One region of the Streptomyces sp. NPDC007945 genome, then DNA from elsewhere that is predicted to be linked to it. Evidence: riboswitches for the same ligand, from Rfam matches in the RefSeq annotation. Region 1 holds a riboswitch; each other region holds the start of a gene.
What was found. Region 1 has a riboswitch for cyclic di-AMP ahead of ACFZCF_RS14890 (transglycosylase SLT domain-containing protein). Riboswitches for the same ligand answer to the same signal wherever they lie in the genome.
Positions count from the first base shown of each region.

Region 1 (5,234 bases):
GGTTTCGCCGGGCTGCTCCTCGGCTCGGTCAGCCAGGCGCTGCTGCACCACGCCGACTGTCCGGTGGCCGTCGTGCGGCACGGGGTGGGCTGAGGCCGACCGGAGGCGGCGGCGCCCCGGCCGGTGGGACCCTGGAGGGGTGGGCCGGGTGCGACGGTCCGCGTCCGAGGGGGGCGCCGATCGGGAAGGCGGCGTGTCATGTATTTCACCGACCGGGCCGACGCCGGGCGGCAGCTCGCCGACCGGCTCGGCCATCTCCGGGGCGCCGACGTCGTCGTCCTCGGGCTGCCGCGCGGCGGGGTGCCGGTGGCGGCGGAGGTGGCCGAGGCGCTCGACGCGCCGCTGGACATCTGCCTGGTGCGGAAGCTGGGCGTGCCGAGCAGGTCGGAGCTGGCCATGGGGGCCATCGGCGAGGGCGGCGTCCGGGTGGTGAACGAGCAGGTGGTGCGCGACGCCGGCGTGTCCGGCAGGGAGCTGGAGGCGGCCGAGGAGCGCGAGCGGCTGGTCATGGCCGAGCGGTCCCGCGCGTACCGGGGCAGCCGCAGGCCAGTGCCGCTGGAGGGGCGTACGGCGGTGGTCGTCGACGACGGGCTGGCCACCGGCGCGACCGCGCTCGCCGCCTGCCGGGCGGTACGCGCCGCCGGAGCCGCCCGGATCGTGCTGGCCGTCCCCGTGGCGCCGTACGGCTGGACGGCGCGGGTCCGCGGCGAGGCCGACGAGACGGTCGCCGTGCACACTCCGGAGGACTTCTACGCGGTCGGGCAGTTCTACCGGGCGTTCGACCAGACGCCGGACGCCGAGGTGGTGGCCCGCCTCGACCGGAGCCGGGCGGCACGCGGGCCGGCCGTCCGGCACACGGCGGTAAGCGTCGCGGCCGGGGGCGGCGAGCTGCCGGGCGAGCTGGCGATGCCCGACGGGGCGTCGGGCCTGGTGCTCTTCGCGCACGGCAGCGGCAGCGGCCGGCACAGCCCGCGCAACCGCGCGGTGGCGGCCGCCCTGAACCGGGCCGGGCTCGCCACCCTCCTCTTCGACCTGCTCACGGAGACCGAGGCGGGCGACCGCGCACGGGTCTTCGACACCCCGCTGCTCGCGGATCGGCTGGGCGGCGCCGCCGCCTGGGCGGCGGGGCGGTCCGGCACCGGCGGCCTGCCGCGCGGCTACTTCGGGGCCAGCACCGGGGCCGCCGCCGCGCTGTGGGCGGCGGCGGAAGAGGACGACGACGTGGCGGCCGTGGTGTCCCGGGGCGGACGGCCCGACCTGGCGGGGGAGCGGCTCGGCGGGGTGCGGGCCCCGACGCTGCTGATCGTCGGCGGCGCCGACGAGCTCGTCCTCGATCTGAACCGGCGGGCCGAGGCGCTGCTGCGCTGCGAGAGCCGGCTGGAGGTCGTGCCGGGCGCCGGCCACCTCTTCGAGGAACCGGGGGCCCTGGAGGAGGTGGCGGCGCTGGCGGCGGAGTGGTTCGCGGCCCACTTCGCCGCCGTGACCGGCGGGACGGATCAGTAGGCGCCGTTGACGTTGTCGATGGAGCCGTACCGGTCGGCCGCGTAGTTGCAGGCGGCGGTGATGTTCGCGACGGGGTCGTACGGGTCGAGGGAGGTGCCCGGCACGTGGTACGCGGCGAAGGTCGGGTCGATGACCTGGAGCAGGCCCTTGGAGGGGGTGCCCTTGGCGGCGTTCGAGTCCCAGAGGTTGACGGCAAGGGGGTTCCCGGAGGACTCGCGCATCACGTTGCGGAGGATGCCGTCGTACGAGCCGGGGATGCCGTAGCGGGCCATGACGTCGAGCGACTCGCGGATCCAGCCGTCGAGGTTGTCGGCGTACCGGGGGGCGGCCTTCGCGGCGGCCGGCTGGGCCTGGACGGCCGGGGCCGCGGCACGGGCGGCGGAGCGGCTCGCCCGTTCGGCGGAACCGGCGGACGCGGCCTCGGCGGACTTCGCGGCGGCCTTGCGGGCCGGCTTCGCGGCCGTCTTCGCGGTGGTCTTCGTGACCGGCTCGGCGGCGCGCTCGGCGGAATCCCGACGAATCGTCAGTTCAAGGCCCGGGTGAATGAGTGACGGATCGTCACCCACGGCTTCCCTGTTCGCCTGGTAAAGCGACTTCCAGCCGCCCTGAATTCCCTTTCGGTGGGCGATCAGGGAAAGCGAGTCGCCCTTCACGACGGTGTACGCGCGGGGGGCCGCGGGGGCGGTGGGCGCCTGGGGGGCGACGGCCGCGACGGCCCGGGCGGTGACGGCGGCGGTCGGCGCCGCCGGCTGCGCGGAGGGCGCGGCGCCGGCCGTGGCGGGCACGACCAGGGGCAGGGCGAGGGCCACGCCGCCGGTGCCGGCGAAGGCGAGACCTCGGGTGACGGGGCTGCGTCGGGGGCGGCGGTGCTTGCCGTGAGCGGGCATGACGGTTTCCTCTCCGGCGCCTGCGAGGTGAGCTGTCGGGTTCGGACTGGAGCTGTCCGGCCGCGCGCACGCGGCTTCACCCCGAGCCGTTCCGGACCTCCGGAACGGCGGTGTGGTGGGTCCCCCGCTCCTGCCGTCGGGTGAAATGGGTGGTCTTTCGGGCGGTGGCAGGATTCGGCGTCCGTCCGAATGGAGGTGACCGTAGGCGAGGAATACCGCGGGGAACAAGACGCGAATGCACGGGAAATCAGGAGCCGAAGATCGAATGGATGGAATTGAAGATCCATCATTTCGGCGTGCGATCCGGAATCCCTTGTCCCGTGCGGGTGGTGACGGAGGGACGGCCGCTCGCGAGGCGGAGAAAGTGAGTCGCGTCACGGCAGGCGCAATGTCCGAATAGGGCGTCTAGCTCCTTTAGGGGAATTGTGTGATGACTTGAGGGTGAGAGGTATGGCGCATAGCGCGCAAAGCAGACATTGCCGCTCATGATGGGGGAATGTCCTCCCTCGCCCTGCTGACCGACCCCGACGCCCTCGACCGCGAGGCGGCCCGCCTCTACGAGAGCGCCGCCCCCGAGGCCTGGCGGAGTCTCCTCTCCGTCCCCGTGGACCGGCTCGTCGCCGAAGCCCTGGACGCGCTCGGCACGCTGCCCCCGGCCCCGCCCGCCGAACGCCCGCTGCCCGGCCGGATCGGTGCCGCCCTCCCGGACCGGCTGCACGTGTGGCGCAGGATCGGCCGGGCCGACGTGCGCCCCTCCGTCCACCTGGCGTACGCGCGCCGGGTGCTGACCGACTGGGGGTGGCAGAACACCCCGTACAAGCTGCGCGACGCGCGCGGCGCCCGCTGCCTCTGCGGCGCCCTCCTCGCCGCCCACCGGCTCGGCCACGGCAGCGCGGCCACCATGAACGAGGCCGGTGCCTGGATCATGACCGAGCTGCGGTCCCGCGGCTGGCACGGGCTCATCGGCCCCTGGAATCGCGCCCCGGGCCGTACCGCAGAGGACGCGCTCGCGCTCCTCGACGCCACGATCCGGCGCGCGGCCCTGGCCGGGCGGTGACCGCGCGGGGAGCCGGTCGGCCGGTGACGCTCGGCGCGCCCGTCCCGACGTGGCCGGTGCGGCGGCGCGGCCGGGCGCGGTCGGGGGCAGCCGGATCGTGACCTCGTGCCGGCCGTCCGCGGAGCCCACCTCGTGCGACGCGCCGACCGTCAGGTCGTCACGTGGTCAGACCGTGAGGACGCGGACGCCGGCCTCCGACAGGCGGTCCGCCGTACCGGCGTCGATCGCGGTGTCGGTGAGCAGCAGGTCGACCCGGTCCAGGCCGCAGATGCGGGCGAAGGCGCGCCGTCCCAGCTTCGACGCGTCGGTCACCACCACGACCCGGCTCGCGCGTTCCGCGAAGAGCCGGCTGATGCCGGCCTCCTCCTCCTGGTGGGCCATCGCCCCGAACTCCGGGTCGATCCCGTCCACCCCGAGGACGACGGTGTCGAGGGCGACCTCGCCCAGGACGCCGGCGGCCAGCGGGCCCACCAGTTCGTAGGTCTGCGGGCGCGCGACCCCGCCGGTCGTCACGAGCTTGATCTGCGGACGCACCGCCAGCTCGGCGGCGATGTTCAGCGCGTTGGTGACCACCGTCAGGGCGGGGCCGGAGGCGGCGGTCGGGGTTCCGCTCTCGGCGCGCTCGCCCGCGAAGCGCAGCGCCAGGGCCCGCGCCACCTCGGTGGTCGTCGTCCCGCCGTTCAGGCCGACGACCTCGCCGGGGGTGATCAGTTCGGCCGCCGCCGCGGCGATCCGCGCCTTCTCGGCCGCGTGCCGGCCCGACTTGTAGCGCAGCGGCAGTTCGTACGAGACGCCGTGCGCGACGGCCCCGCCGCGCGTGCGGACGAGGAGGCGCTGCTCGGCCAGTTCGTCGAGGTCGCGGCGGATCGTGGCGGCGGAGACGTCCAGGGCGGCCGCCGCCTCCTCGACCTCCACCTTTCCGGCGGACGCCAGGAGTTCCAGGAGCGCGTTCCACCGCTCGTGCTTGGACATGCCGGACCGATCCTCCCGTGGTTGCGGCCTCGATCGTACGCCGCCGGGGCAGGGAAGCCTGGCAAGGGGTTGCGTGAATCTGCTTGAATGATGAGCGTTTCAAGCATCTTCACGCATTGATCCTGTTCCTTACGTGCAAGGAGTGCGCATGACCCCCTCCCGGACCGCCGCCGAGATCGCCACCCAGCCCGAGGCGTGGCGCGAGGCGCTCCGCACGCTGCCGCGGCACGTGGACGCCCTGCCCCGGCCCGGCGAGCGCGTGGCGGTGATCGGCTGCGGCACCTCCTGGTTCATGGCGCAGGCCTACGCCGATCTGCGCGAGGCCGGCGGGCACGGCGAGACCGACGCGTTCGCCGCCTCCCGCTTCCCGTTCCACCGCCGCTACGACCGGGTCGTCGCCCTCACCCGTTCCGGCACCACCAGCGAGGTCCTCGCCGTCCTCGCCCGCCTCTCCGGCACCGTCGCCACCGGGGCGATCACCGCCGACCCGGCCACCCCCGTGCGGGAGCTGGCCGACGCCGTCGCCGTCCTCGACTTCGCCGACGAGGAGTCGGTCGTCCAGACCCGCTTCGCCACCACCGCGCTCGCCCTGCTCCGCGCCCATCTGGAGGACGAAGGTGCCCTGCCCGAGGGCGTCGCCACCGTCGCCCGGGCCGCCGAGGACGCCGAACTCGCCCTGGCCAGGCCGCTGGAGGAGGCCGTCCGCGAGGCCGGGCAGTTCACCTTCCTCGGCACCGGCTGGACCTACGGCCTCGCCCAGGAGGCCGGGCTCAAGATGCGGGAGGCGGCCGGCGCGTGGACGGAGGCGTATCCGG
Region 1 is NZ_JBIBJV010000004.1:154,650-159,883, forward strand. Features, by position in the region: gene ACFZCF_RS14880 (universal stress protein) at 1-93, shown strand, start outside; gene ACFZCF_RS14885 (phosphoribosyltransferase family protein) at 199-1,503, shown strand; gene ACFZCF_RS14890 (transglycosylase SLT domain-containing protein) at 1,497-2,390, opposite strand; cyclic di-AMP (ydaO/yuaA leader) riboswitch at 2,395-2,580, opposite strand; gene ACFZCF_RS14895 (hypothetical protein) at 2,887-3,447, shown strand; gene ACFZCF_RS14900 (DeoR family transcriptional regulator) at 3,613-4,419, opposite strand; gene ACFZCF_RS14905 (SIS domain-containing protein) at 4,568-5,234, shown strand, end outside.

Region 2 (5,234 bases), on a different contig from region 1:
CTCCGCCAGCCTGGCCTTCCACGCGGACGTCTCCGACGTGGCCTCCGCCCTGGCCGAGGCCCGCGAGACCGGTGCGAACCCCGGCTTCGTGCTGATCGACACCCGGTCGACCGCGTCCTGGGACCAGGGGCACGTCCCCGGTGCCGTCCACCTCCCCACCGCGCTCATCCCCGAGCAGGCGGAGCGGCTCCTCGACAAGGACGTCCCGGTGGTCACCTACTGCTGGGGGCCCGGCTGCAACGGCGCCATGCGGGCCGCGCTCGCCCTCGCGCACCTGGGCTTCCAGGTGAAGGAGATGCTCGGCGGCTTCGAGTACTGGGCGCGCGAGGGCTTCGCGTACGAGACCTGGGAGGGGCCGGCGCGGAAGGCCGCCGACCCGCTGACGGCCCCGGTCGACGCCGAGGACTGCGGCTGCTGACCGGGCGGCCGGGACCCGGGAGCCGGCCGCGCGGATATCGGATTTCGGTTTCCGCCGCCCATGCCGTAAGGTCATATTCACCGACGCGGGGTGGAGCAGCTCGGTAGCTCGCTGGGCTCATAACCCAGAGGTCGCAGGTTCAAATCCTGTCCCCGCTACTCAGTAGCCCGAAGGCCCGGACCGTCTCAGACGGTCCGGGCCTTCGGCGTTCCCGGTGCGTGCCGTCGCGGCTTGACCTTTACGCAACGTCAAGTTCTACCGTTCCGGTCATGGAGTGGTCGATCCAGGAGATCGCCAGGAAGGCCGGCACCACCAGCCGCACGCTCCGCCACTACGGCGAGCTGGGGCTGCTGGAGCCGAGCCGGATCGGCGCGAACGGTTACCGGTACTACGACGAGGCGGCGCTCGTCCGGCTGCAGCGGATCCTGCTGCTGCGCGAGCTCGGGCTCTCGCTGCCCGCGATCGCCGAGGTCCTCGAAGGCCAGCGGGACACCTCGGCCGCCCTGCGCACGCATCTGGCCCTCCTCCAGCAGGAGCGCGAGCGCATCGGGCGGCAGATCGAGGCCGTGCGGACCACTCTCCACAAGACCGAGAGAGGAGAACGGCTCATGGCCGAGGAAGTCTTCGACGGCTTCGATCACACGCGGTACGAGGCGGAGGTCACCGAACGGTGGGGCCGCGACGCGTACGAGCGGGGCGACCGCTGGTGGCGCTCGCTGAGCGACGCCGAGAAGAAGGAGTTCATGGAGACGCAGGCGGCCATCGCCCGCGACTTCGGCGCGGCCGCCGCGGCCGGGCTCGCGGCGGACAGCGACGAGGTGCAGGCGCTGGCCCGGAGGCAGTACCTGTGGCTGTCGGGCACCACCACGCCGACGAAGGAGTACCTGATCGGGCTCGGCCGGATGTACGTGGACGACCCGAGGTTCGCCAAGAACTACGACCGGCACGGCGAGGGCACCGCCGTCCTGGTGCGGGACGCCCTGACGGTGTGGGCCGAGCGGAACCTGTGAGGCCGGTGGGGCGCCCGCGCCTGAAGTAAACGGCGGCCAGAACCGCACCGGTCGGCCTGCTGGGGAGGGGAGGCCGACCGCGTGCCTGGGAAAGGGGCGGCGCGCCCCCGGGTCAGCCGGTCGGACGCCGCCGGTCGCCGGGCGGGCCCGGGTCGGGGAGGCTTGAGGGGTGTGCGGTCGCGGGTCCAGGCCCGCACGGTCCGGTGGCGGGCCCCGACCGGTCAGGAGTTCTCAGGTGGCACACCCTCGGGGCGAGGAGCCCGGCGGCCGTATCGCCGGGTCCGGTGCGCCCCGCGGCCCCTACGGGGGTGAGCCGCGGCCGCCGGTGGCCTTCGGGGCGACCCGGAGGTTCCTGCGGGCGCTGCCGCCGCTGATCATCCTCGGCGGGGTGGTCTTCGACCTGTGCACCCCGCCCGCGTACACGGCGGCGCCGCTGTTCTCCGCCGCCCCGCTGATCGCCGCGCCGTTCTTCTCCCGGCTCACGACCCTGCTGACCGGGCTCGCGGCGATCCTCGCCTCCGTCGGGCTGCACGCGTACAACCGCACGCTCTCCGACGTGCCCTCGCTCACCGAGACCCTCACCGTGGTGACCGTCTCGGCGCTGGCGATGCTGATCAACTTCGTGGTGCGGCGCAGCGGCGAGCGGCTCGCGTCGGCGCGGGTCATCGCGGAGGCGGCGCAGCGGGCGGTGCTGCCGATGCCGGCGGAGCGGATCGGCGGGCTCCAGTGCGCGGCGCGGTACGAGGCGGCGCAGGCGGACGCGTTCATCGGCGGCGACCTCTTCGCCGTGCAGGACACCCCGCACGGGGTGCGGCTCCTGGTCGGCGACGTACGGGGCAAGGGGATGGACGCGGTGGAGGCGGTGGCCGTGGTGATCGGCGCCTTCCGGGAGGCGGCCGAGCAGGAGGCGGCCCTGGAGGGGGTGGCGGCGCGGCTCGAACGGGCCCTGACGCGGGAGGGGACGCGGCGCGAGGGCCTCGACGCCGTCGAGGGGTTCACGACGGCGGTGCTGGCCGAGATCCCGCGCGCGGGCGGGGTCGTACGGATCGTGAACCGGGGGCATCCGCCGCCGCTGCTGCTGTACGGGGACGGGCGCGTGGAGCCGCTGGAGCCGGCCGAGGCGGCGCTGCCGCTCGGGATGGGGGAGCTGGCGGTGGGGCCGGACCGGGCCGACGCGTGGCCGTACCCGCCGGGCGCGACGCTGCTGTTCCACACGGACGGGGTGTCGGAGGCGCGGGACGCGCACGGCGTCTTCTACGATCCGGCGGCCCGGCTGGCGGGGGCGGTCTTCCCGGGTCCCGAGGAGCTCCTCGACGCGCTCGTGGACGACGTGCGGCGGCACACCGGCGGCGGGTCGACGGACGACATGGCGCTGCTCGCGGTGAGTCGGCCGACGGCGGGGGCGCCGGAGCGGCGGCGGACGATGCCGGTGGTGCCGCCGGGGCCGGTGGCGCACTGACCGGAGCCGGTCACGGTCCGTGCCCACAAGGTCTCACAGCGATAACAATTGACACAACGTCAGATTCGGTGGTTCGGGCGGAAGCTCACTGAAGGGGGCTCAACTCGGGCGATTCCCTGCCAATTCACTGAATGATCAAGGGGAACGGCTTGGAATAGGAGTGCGGTGTCTATTAACGTTCGATAACGCAGCGCGGTCGTCCCAGCCGTCGCAAGAGACGGCTCCGTGCGCATGTGCCGAATCCCGTAAGGGAACCGGGGAACCAACCCTTGGGGTGAATCGGGCCCCTCGCACCTCCCCCGTGCGAAGAGCCCGTAGGAGACCTTCCTGCTCCGAACCCGTCAGCTAACCCGGTAGGCGAGAAGGAAGGAAAGGAGCACGCCTCCGTGGCGTCCAACACCCCTGCACCCGAGGCCCCCTTCGACCCCTTCGGCGCCCGGGGTGCCGTCGGCGCGGACGACCCGGACGGCTTCGCGCCCGGCGCGTACGAGACGGCCTCCTTCACCCCCGCCCCCGGCGAGTGGAACCCGACCGAGGGCTCCCTGCGCGCCGAGAGCCGCTCCGGCGGCCGGCACCGGGTCGTGAAGCAGCGTTCCAACTTCGCCCGCTCCTCCACCGTCCTCGGCGTCGGCGTCATCGCCGCCGTCGGCGCGGGCGGCCTCGCCACCGCGCAGGAGAAGGCCCCCGTCGCCATCTCCCTCCCCGACCTGCCCGACCTGGGCCTGCCGGACGCCCACGACCTGCCCGGCGTCGGCGACCTCCTGCCCGGCGGTGAGGAGGAGCGGACCACCACCGCGTCCGCGCCGGTCGCGGCCGGCGGCGTCGCCGCGAAGCCGCTCACCTCGGTCACGTACACCGCCCCGGCCGACACCACCGCCGGCACCCGGGCCGAGGAGCGCACCGCCACCGCCGCCGATGCCGGCGAGGCCCTGCGCGCCCGCATCCTCCAGCAGGCCGAACAGCAGCAGCAGGCCGCCGTCGACGCGGAGAAGCTCGCCGCCGAGAAGGCCGCGGCGGAGAAGGCCGCCGCCGACGCCCAGGCACAGGCGGAGGCCGCCGCCAAGGCCGAGGCCGAGGCGAAGGCCAAGGCGGAGGCGGAGCGGCTCGCCGCCGAGAAGGCCGAGGCCGAGCGCATCGCCGCCGAGAAGGCGGAGGCCGAGCGGCTCGCCCGGCTGGCCGCCAGCTACTCCATGCCGCTCTCCTCCTACACCCTCACCTCCACCTACATGCAGTCCGGCTCGATGTGGTCCTCCGGCCACCACACCGGCCTGGACTTCGCCGCCCCCACCGGCACCCCCCTCAAGGCGGTCCACGGCGGCACCATCACGTCGGCCGGCTGGTCCGGCTCGTACGGCTACCGGATCGTCCTGCGGCTGGAGGACGGCACCGAGGTCTGGTACTGCCACCTCTCCTCGATGACCGCGGCCGCCGGCCAGACCGTCGCCACCGGCGAGACCATCGGCCGCGTCGGCGCCACCGGCAACGTCACCGGGCCCCACCTCCACATGGAGGTCCACACCCCCGACGGCTCCGGCATCGACCCGGCGGAGTGGCTGCGCTCGAAGGGCCTGTCGGTCTGACTCCGGACGCGTACGCGTGCCGGTCGGGGTTCAGGCTCCTCGACCGGAATACGACCGGCGGCGCAGGGAGTTGAGGACGTCATGTCCTCTCCCCTGCGCCCGCTGGGCACCTCCGACCTGAACGTCTTCCCGCTCGCCCTCGGCGGCAACGTCTTCGGCTGGAGCGCCGACGAGGAGCGGTCCTTCGCCGTCCTCGACGCCTACGCCGCCGCCGGCGGCAACTTCCTGGACACCGCCGACGTCTACTCCGAGTGGGTCGAGGGCAACCAGGGCGGTGAGTCCGAGACCATCATCGGCCGCTGGATGGCGGCCCGCGGCAACCGCTCCGACATCGTCGTCGCCACCAAGGTCGGCGCCCACTCGCCCCTCAAGGGCCTGTCCGCCACCACCATCAAGGCCGGCGCGGAGGAGTCCCTGCGCCGCCTCGGCACCGACCACATCGACCTCTACTACACGCACTTCGACGACGAGTCCGTGCCCGTGGAGGAGATCGTCACCGCCCTCGACCAGCTGGTGCGCGAGGGCAAGGTGCGGGCCGTCGCCGCCTCCAACATCTCCGCCGAGCGGTTGCGCGCCTCCCTCGACTTCGCCGAGGCCGAGGGGCTCGCCCGGTACGTGGCGCTGCAGCCCGAGTACAACCTCGTCGCCCGCGAGAAGTACGAGGGCCCGCTCCTCGACACCGCCGCCGACGCCGGCCTCGCCGCCGTCCCGTACTACGGGCTCGCCGCCGGCTTCCTCACCGGCAAGTACCGCCCGGGCAGGACCGT
Region 2 is NZ_JBIBJV010000003.1:21,022-26,255, reverse strand. Features, by position in the region: gene ACFZCF_RS10820 (rhodanese-like domain-containing protein) at 1-418, shown strand, start outside; tRNA gene ACFZCF_RS10815 (tRNA-Met) at 503-576, shown strand; gene ACFZCF_RS10810 (MerR family transcriptional regulator) at 688-1,428, shown strand; gene ACFZCF_RS10805 (SpoIIE family protein phosphatase) at 1,664-2,887, shown strand; cyclic di-AMP (ydaO/yuaA leader) riboswitch at 3,112-3,262, shown strand; gene ACFZCF_RS10800 (peptidoglycan DD-metalloendopeptidase family protein) at 3,274-4,467, shown strand; gene ACFZCF_RS10795 (aldo/keto reductase) at 4,549-5,234, shown strand, end outside.
Region 2: another riboswitch for cyclic di-AMP. It lies ahead of ACFZCF_RS10800 (peptidoglycan DD-metalloendopeptidase family protein); the one in region 1 lies ahead of ACFZCF_RS14890 (transglycosylase SLT domain-containing protein).

Region 3 (5,234 bases), on a different contig from region 1:
GATGTTCCAGGGCTCGAAGCAGGTGCACGGCAACGGCCACTTCGAACTCGTCCAGGGCGCGGGCGGCTCGCTCAACGGCACGACCAGCTTCGAGCGCACCAACTACTTCGAGACGATGCCCACCCACCAGCTGGAGCTCGCGCTCTGGCTGGAGGCGGACCGGATGGGCTCGCTGCTCGCCGCCCTCGACGACGAGTCGATGGAGAACCAGCGCGACGTCGTGAAGAACGAGCGCCGCCAGCGGTACGACAACGTGCCCTACGGCACCGCCTTCGAGAAGCTCACCGCGCTCGCGTACCCCGAGGGCCACCCGTACCACCACACCCCCATCGGCTCGATGGCGGACCTGGACGCGGCCACCCTGGAGGACGCGCGGGCCTTCTTCCGGACCTACTACGCGCCCAACAACGCCGTCCTGTCGGTGGTCGGCGACATCGACCCGGAGCAGACGCTCGCCTGGGTCGAGAAGTACTTCGGCTCCATCCCCGGCCACGACGGCAAGCCCGCCCCGCGCGACGGCGCCCTTCCCGAGGTCATCGGCGAGCAGCTGCGCGAGGTCGTCGTCGAGGACGTCCCGGCCCGCGCCCTGATGGCCGCCTACCGGCTGCCCGAGGACGGCACGCGCGCGTGCGACGCGGCCGACCTCGCCCTCACCGTGCTCGGTGGCGGCGAGTCCTCCCGGCTCCACAACCGGCTGGTCCGCCGTGACCGCACCGCGGTCACCGCCGGCTTCGGCCTGCTGCGGCTCGCCGGCGCCCCCTCGCTCGGCTGGCTGGACGTCAAGACCTCCGGCGGCGTCGAGGTCCCCGTGATCGAGGCGGCCGTCGACGAGGAGCTCGCCCGCTTCGCGGCCGAGGGCCCGACCGCGGAGGAGATGGAGCGCGCCCAGGCCCAGCTGGAGCGCGAATGGCTCGACCGGCTCGGCACCGTGGCCGGCCGCGCCGACGAACTGTGCCGCTTCGCCGTGCTGTTCGGCGACCCGCAGCTCGCCCTGACCGCGGTCGACCGCGTCCTCGCCGTCACCGCCGACGAGGTGCGCGAGGTGGCCGCGGCCCGGCTGCGCCCCGACAACCGCGCGGTGCTGGTCTACGAGCCGGCAGCCCCCGCCGACAGCGCCGACGGCGACGACGAGGAAGGAGCGGACCTGTGACCGACGCCGCCTCCCTGACCAGCATGGAGTTCCACCCGCAGCCGCAGGCCGGCACGGCCAGGCCGTGGGCCTTCCCGGCGCCCGAGCGCGGCGCGCTCGACAACGGCCTGACGGTGCTCCGCTGCCACCGCCCCGGCCAGCAGGTCGTCGCCGTCGAGATCTTCCTCGACGCGCCGCTGGACGCCGAGCCCGAGGGTCTCGACGGCGTCGCCACGATCATGGCGCGCGCCCTCTCCGAGGGGACCACCGAGCGTGGCGCCGAGGAATTCGCGGCCGAGCTGGAGCGCTGCGGCGCCACTCTCGACGCGCACGCGGACCATTCCGGCGTCCGGGTGTCCCTGGAGGTCCCTGCCTCCCGGCTCCGCAAGGCCCTCGGCCTGGTCGCCGAGGCGCTGATCTCCCCGGCCTTCGACGCGGACGAGGTCAAGCGCCTGGTCGACAACCGGCTCGACGAGATCCCGCACGAGGCCGCCAACCCGAGCCGCCGGGCCGCCAAGCAGCTCTACAAGGAGCTCTTCCCGGCCGACACCCGGCTGTCCCGGCCCCGCCAGGGCACCGAGGAGACGGTGAAGGCCATCGACGCCGCCGCCGTCCGCGCCTTCTACGACGCGCACGTGCGGCCCGCCGCCGCCACCGCGGTCGTCGTCGGCGACCTCACGGGCGTCGACCTCGACGAGGTGCTCGCCGAGACCCTGGGCGCCTGGAGCGGCAAGCCGGCCGCGCGGCGCCCGATGGCGCCGATCACCGCCGACGACACCGGGCGGGTCGTCATCGTGGACCGTCCCGGGGCGGTCCAGACGCAGCTGCTCATCGGCCGGATCGGCCCGGACCGCCACGACTCCGTGTGGGCCGCGCAGGTCCTCGGCGTCTACTGCCTCGGCGGCACCCTGACGTCCCGTCTGGACGCCGTCCTGCGCGAGGAGAAGGGGTACACGTACGGCGTGCGCGCCTTCGGGCAGGTGCTCCGCTCCGACGGCGAGGGCCACGGCGCCTCGATGCTCGCGATCAGCGGCTCGGTCGACACCCCCAACACCGGTCCGGCCCTCGACGACCTGTGGAAGGTGCTCCGCACCCTGGCGGAGGGCGGTCTGACCGACGCCGAGCGGGACGTGGCGGTGCAGAACCTCGTGGGCGTGGCCCCGCTCAAGTACGAGACGGCCGCGTCGGTCGCCGCGACCCTCTCCGACCAGGTGGAGCAGCACCTGCCGGACGACTACCAGGCCCGGCTGTACGCGCGGCTCGCCGAGACCGGCACGGTCGAGGCCACGGCCGCCGTCGTCAGCGCCTTCCCGGTGGACCGGCTCGTCACGGTCCTGGTGGGCGACGCGTCGCAGATCGAGGAGCCCGTCCGGGCCCTCGGCATCGGCGACGTGACCGTGGTGAGTTGAGCCCGGGTGAGCCGGCCGAGGCGGGTCGACGGGTGGACCGGCCGGTGAGCTGACCGGCCGTCAACCCCTGGCGGAGGTCTCCGACGCGTAGAAGCGTCGGAGACCTCCGCTTTGTCCGTTATGGAGTTAAGGGTGATCGTATGACCTGTGGCATGTCTTACAAATGAGCGAGTCTGTTTGGCGATCACCATCCGTCCGGCCTAGCGTCGATCCGTCTGTCCGACCCGACGCACGCGCCGCACCCGCGGCAACCGGACAGACATCGCCGAGTCCCCGTCAGGCGCGAGCCTGGGGAGCCGGGGACCCACGCAGTCCCTGGGGTGAATCGGACGCCTTCGCCACGCGGAGGGGTCCGTAGGAGACCTTCCTGCTCCGAACCCGTCAGCTAACCCGGTAGGCGAGAGGGAAGGAAAGGAACCGTCTTGGCGTTCACCCGTGCCACCGGGAAGCACCGTGGTGCGAGCCGACTGGCTCGCCGCAGCGCCGGCATCGCCGGCGTGGCAGCACTCGCCACCACCGGCGTCGTCGGCACCCTGGCCTCCCCGGCGCTCGCCGCCGACACGGACGACCGTTCCCCCGAGGACACCGGCCTCACCCAGGTGATCGCCGACGAGTCCATCGCGGACCAGCTCAACGCGCAGGCCGCCGCCCAGGAGCGGGAGGCCGCCGAGGCCGAGGCCCGGGCCAAGGCGCGCGCCGAGGCGAAGCGCAAGGCCGAGGCCCGCGCCCAGGAGATCCGCGAGGCCAAGGAGCGCGCCGCCCGTGAGGCCGAGCGCCGCCGGCTCGCCTCCTTCAACCTCCCGGTCGCCGGCTCGTACGTCTCCACCGGCTACAAGACCGGTGGCTCGCTCTGGTCCTCCGGCAGCCACTCCGGCGTCGACTTCCACGCCTCCTACGGCAGCTCGGTGGTCTCCGTCGGCTCCGGCACCGTCGTCGAGGCCGGCTGGGGCGGCGCGTACGGCAACAACATCGTGATCCGGATGAACGACGGCACGTACACCCAGTACGGCCACCTGTCGTCCATCGGCGTGTACGTCGGCCAGACCGTCGAGCCCGGCCAGCAGATAGGCGTCTCCGGCTCGACCGGCAACTCCACCGGCCCGCACCTCCACTTCGAGGCCCGGACCAGCGCCGAGTACGGCTCCGACATCAACCCCGTCGCGTACCTCCGCGCCCGGGGCGTCAGCCTCTGACGCCCCGCGCCCCCGCGCTGCACCGAAAGGCCCCGGCTCCCGCGAGCCGGGGCCTTTCCGCGTCCGGGGGCGCGCGGCGCCGAGCCGCGGGAATCCGTGGCGAACCTGACGAATTTCGAGGCGGCATCGGAATTTCCGGCGCCCTGCAATAGAGTCGCGTGAACGGCGCTGCTCGAATTCGGTGCGCGCGGAGCGAATACGGAGGTCGGACATGCGGGTTCCCGCGCAATCGGTATGCACGGCGATCCGGGACGACATCGTCTCGGGTGTCTTCGAGCGCGGCAGTCGCCTCACCGAGGAACAGCTCGCGCGCCGGTACGGCGTCTCCCGCGTCCCGGTCCGCGAGGCGCTGCGCACGCTGGAGTCCGAGGGCTTCGTCGTCAGCCGCCGGCACGCGGGCGCCCATGTCGCCGAGCCCACCGACCAGGAGGCCTCCGACCTCCTCGACGTGCGGGCGCTGCTCGAACCGCTCGGTGCCGCCCGGGCCGCCCAGCGGCGCACCGACGCCCACCTCAAGGTGCTGCGGGGCCTGGTCAGGCTGGGGCAGGAGCGGGCCCGCCGGGGGCAGGGCGAGGACCTGCGGGCGCTCGGCGGCTGGTTCCACGAGACGCTCGCCCAGGCCTCCGGCTCCCCGGCCCTCGCCGCGCTCCTCACCCAGCTGCGCCACAAGATCGCCTGGATGTACGTGGTGGACCAGCCGGACCGGCCCGCCGAGACGTGGGCCGAGCACGGGGCCATCGTCGACGCCGTCGCCCGCGGGGACGCCGAACGGGCCCGCGCGCTCACCGCGCAGCACGCCGAGCACACGCTCCCGCTGCACCGGCTGAAAAGGCCCGAGCGGGGCCGCGTGAGGGTTTCGCAACATGCCGTCAACACGGCGAGCGTCCGGAATTAACACGGGCACCGTATACAAAGAATAGCGATTATCGGGCTTCTTTCGCGCTGCCCGGAAACTCTCCGAAAAGGCAATTCCGCTGTCCCGGAAATGCCGGACGGCCGCGTCCGCCCGGGAAATTCCGGGGACGCGGCCGTCGGGGGAGGAGCGTGGAGCGACCCGCCGGGGTCAGACCGTCTCGGGGAGCTCGTCGAGGCCCTCGGCGACGAGCTTGGCGAGGCGCTCGAGCGCGGCCTCGGCACCCTCGGCGTCCGAGGCGAGCACGATCTCCTCGCCGCCCTGCGCGCCCAGGCCGAGGACCGCGAGCATCGACGCGGCGTTGACCGGGTTGCCGTCGGCCTTGGCGATGGTCACCGGGACACCGGAGGCCGTGGCGGCACGGACGAAGATGGAGGCGGGGCGGGCGTGCAGGCCCTCGGCCCAGCCGACGTTGACGCGGCGCTCAGCCATGGTGTTGCCCTTCAGGTCTTCAGCGGGTTGTCTAGACCAGTCTCTCACGGGTTGCGGCGTGCTCCTGTCGGGGCGGTCCCGCCTCCGTGGGACGTCCGGCCCTCTCACCTTGCACGGGGCCGGGAGGCCGCGCGAGCCGTGTACCGCCAGGGAGTGGG
Region 3 is NZ_JBIBJV010000008.1:110,510-115,743, forward strand. Features, by position in the region: gene ACFZCF_RS24760 (M16 family metallopeptidase) at 1-1,150, shown strand, start outside; gene ACFZCF_RS24765 (insulinase family protein) at 1,174-2,538, shown strand; cyclic di-AMP (ydaO/yuaA leader) riboswitch at 2,792-2,953, shown strand; gene ACFZCF_RS24770 (peptidoglycan DD-metalloendopeptidase family protein) at 2,961-3,731, shown strand; gene ACFZCF_RS24775 (GntR family transcriptional regulator) at 3,943-4,626, shown strand; gene ACFZCF_RS24780 (HPr family phosphocarrier protein) at 4,795-5,076, opposite strand.
Region 3: another riboswitch for cyclic di-AMP. It lies ahead of ACFZCF_RS24770 (peptidoglycan DD-metalloendopeptidase family protein); the one in region 1 lies ahead of ACFZCF_RS14890 (transglycosylase SLT domain-containing protein).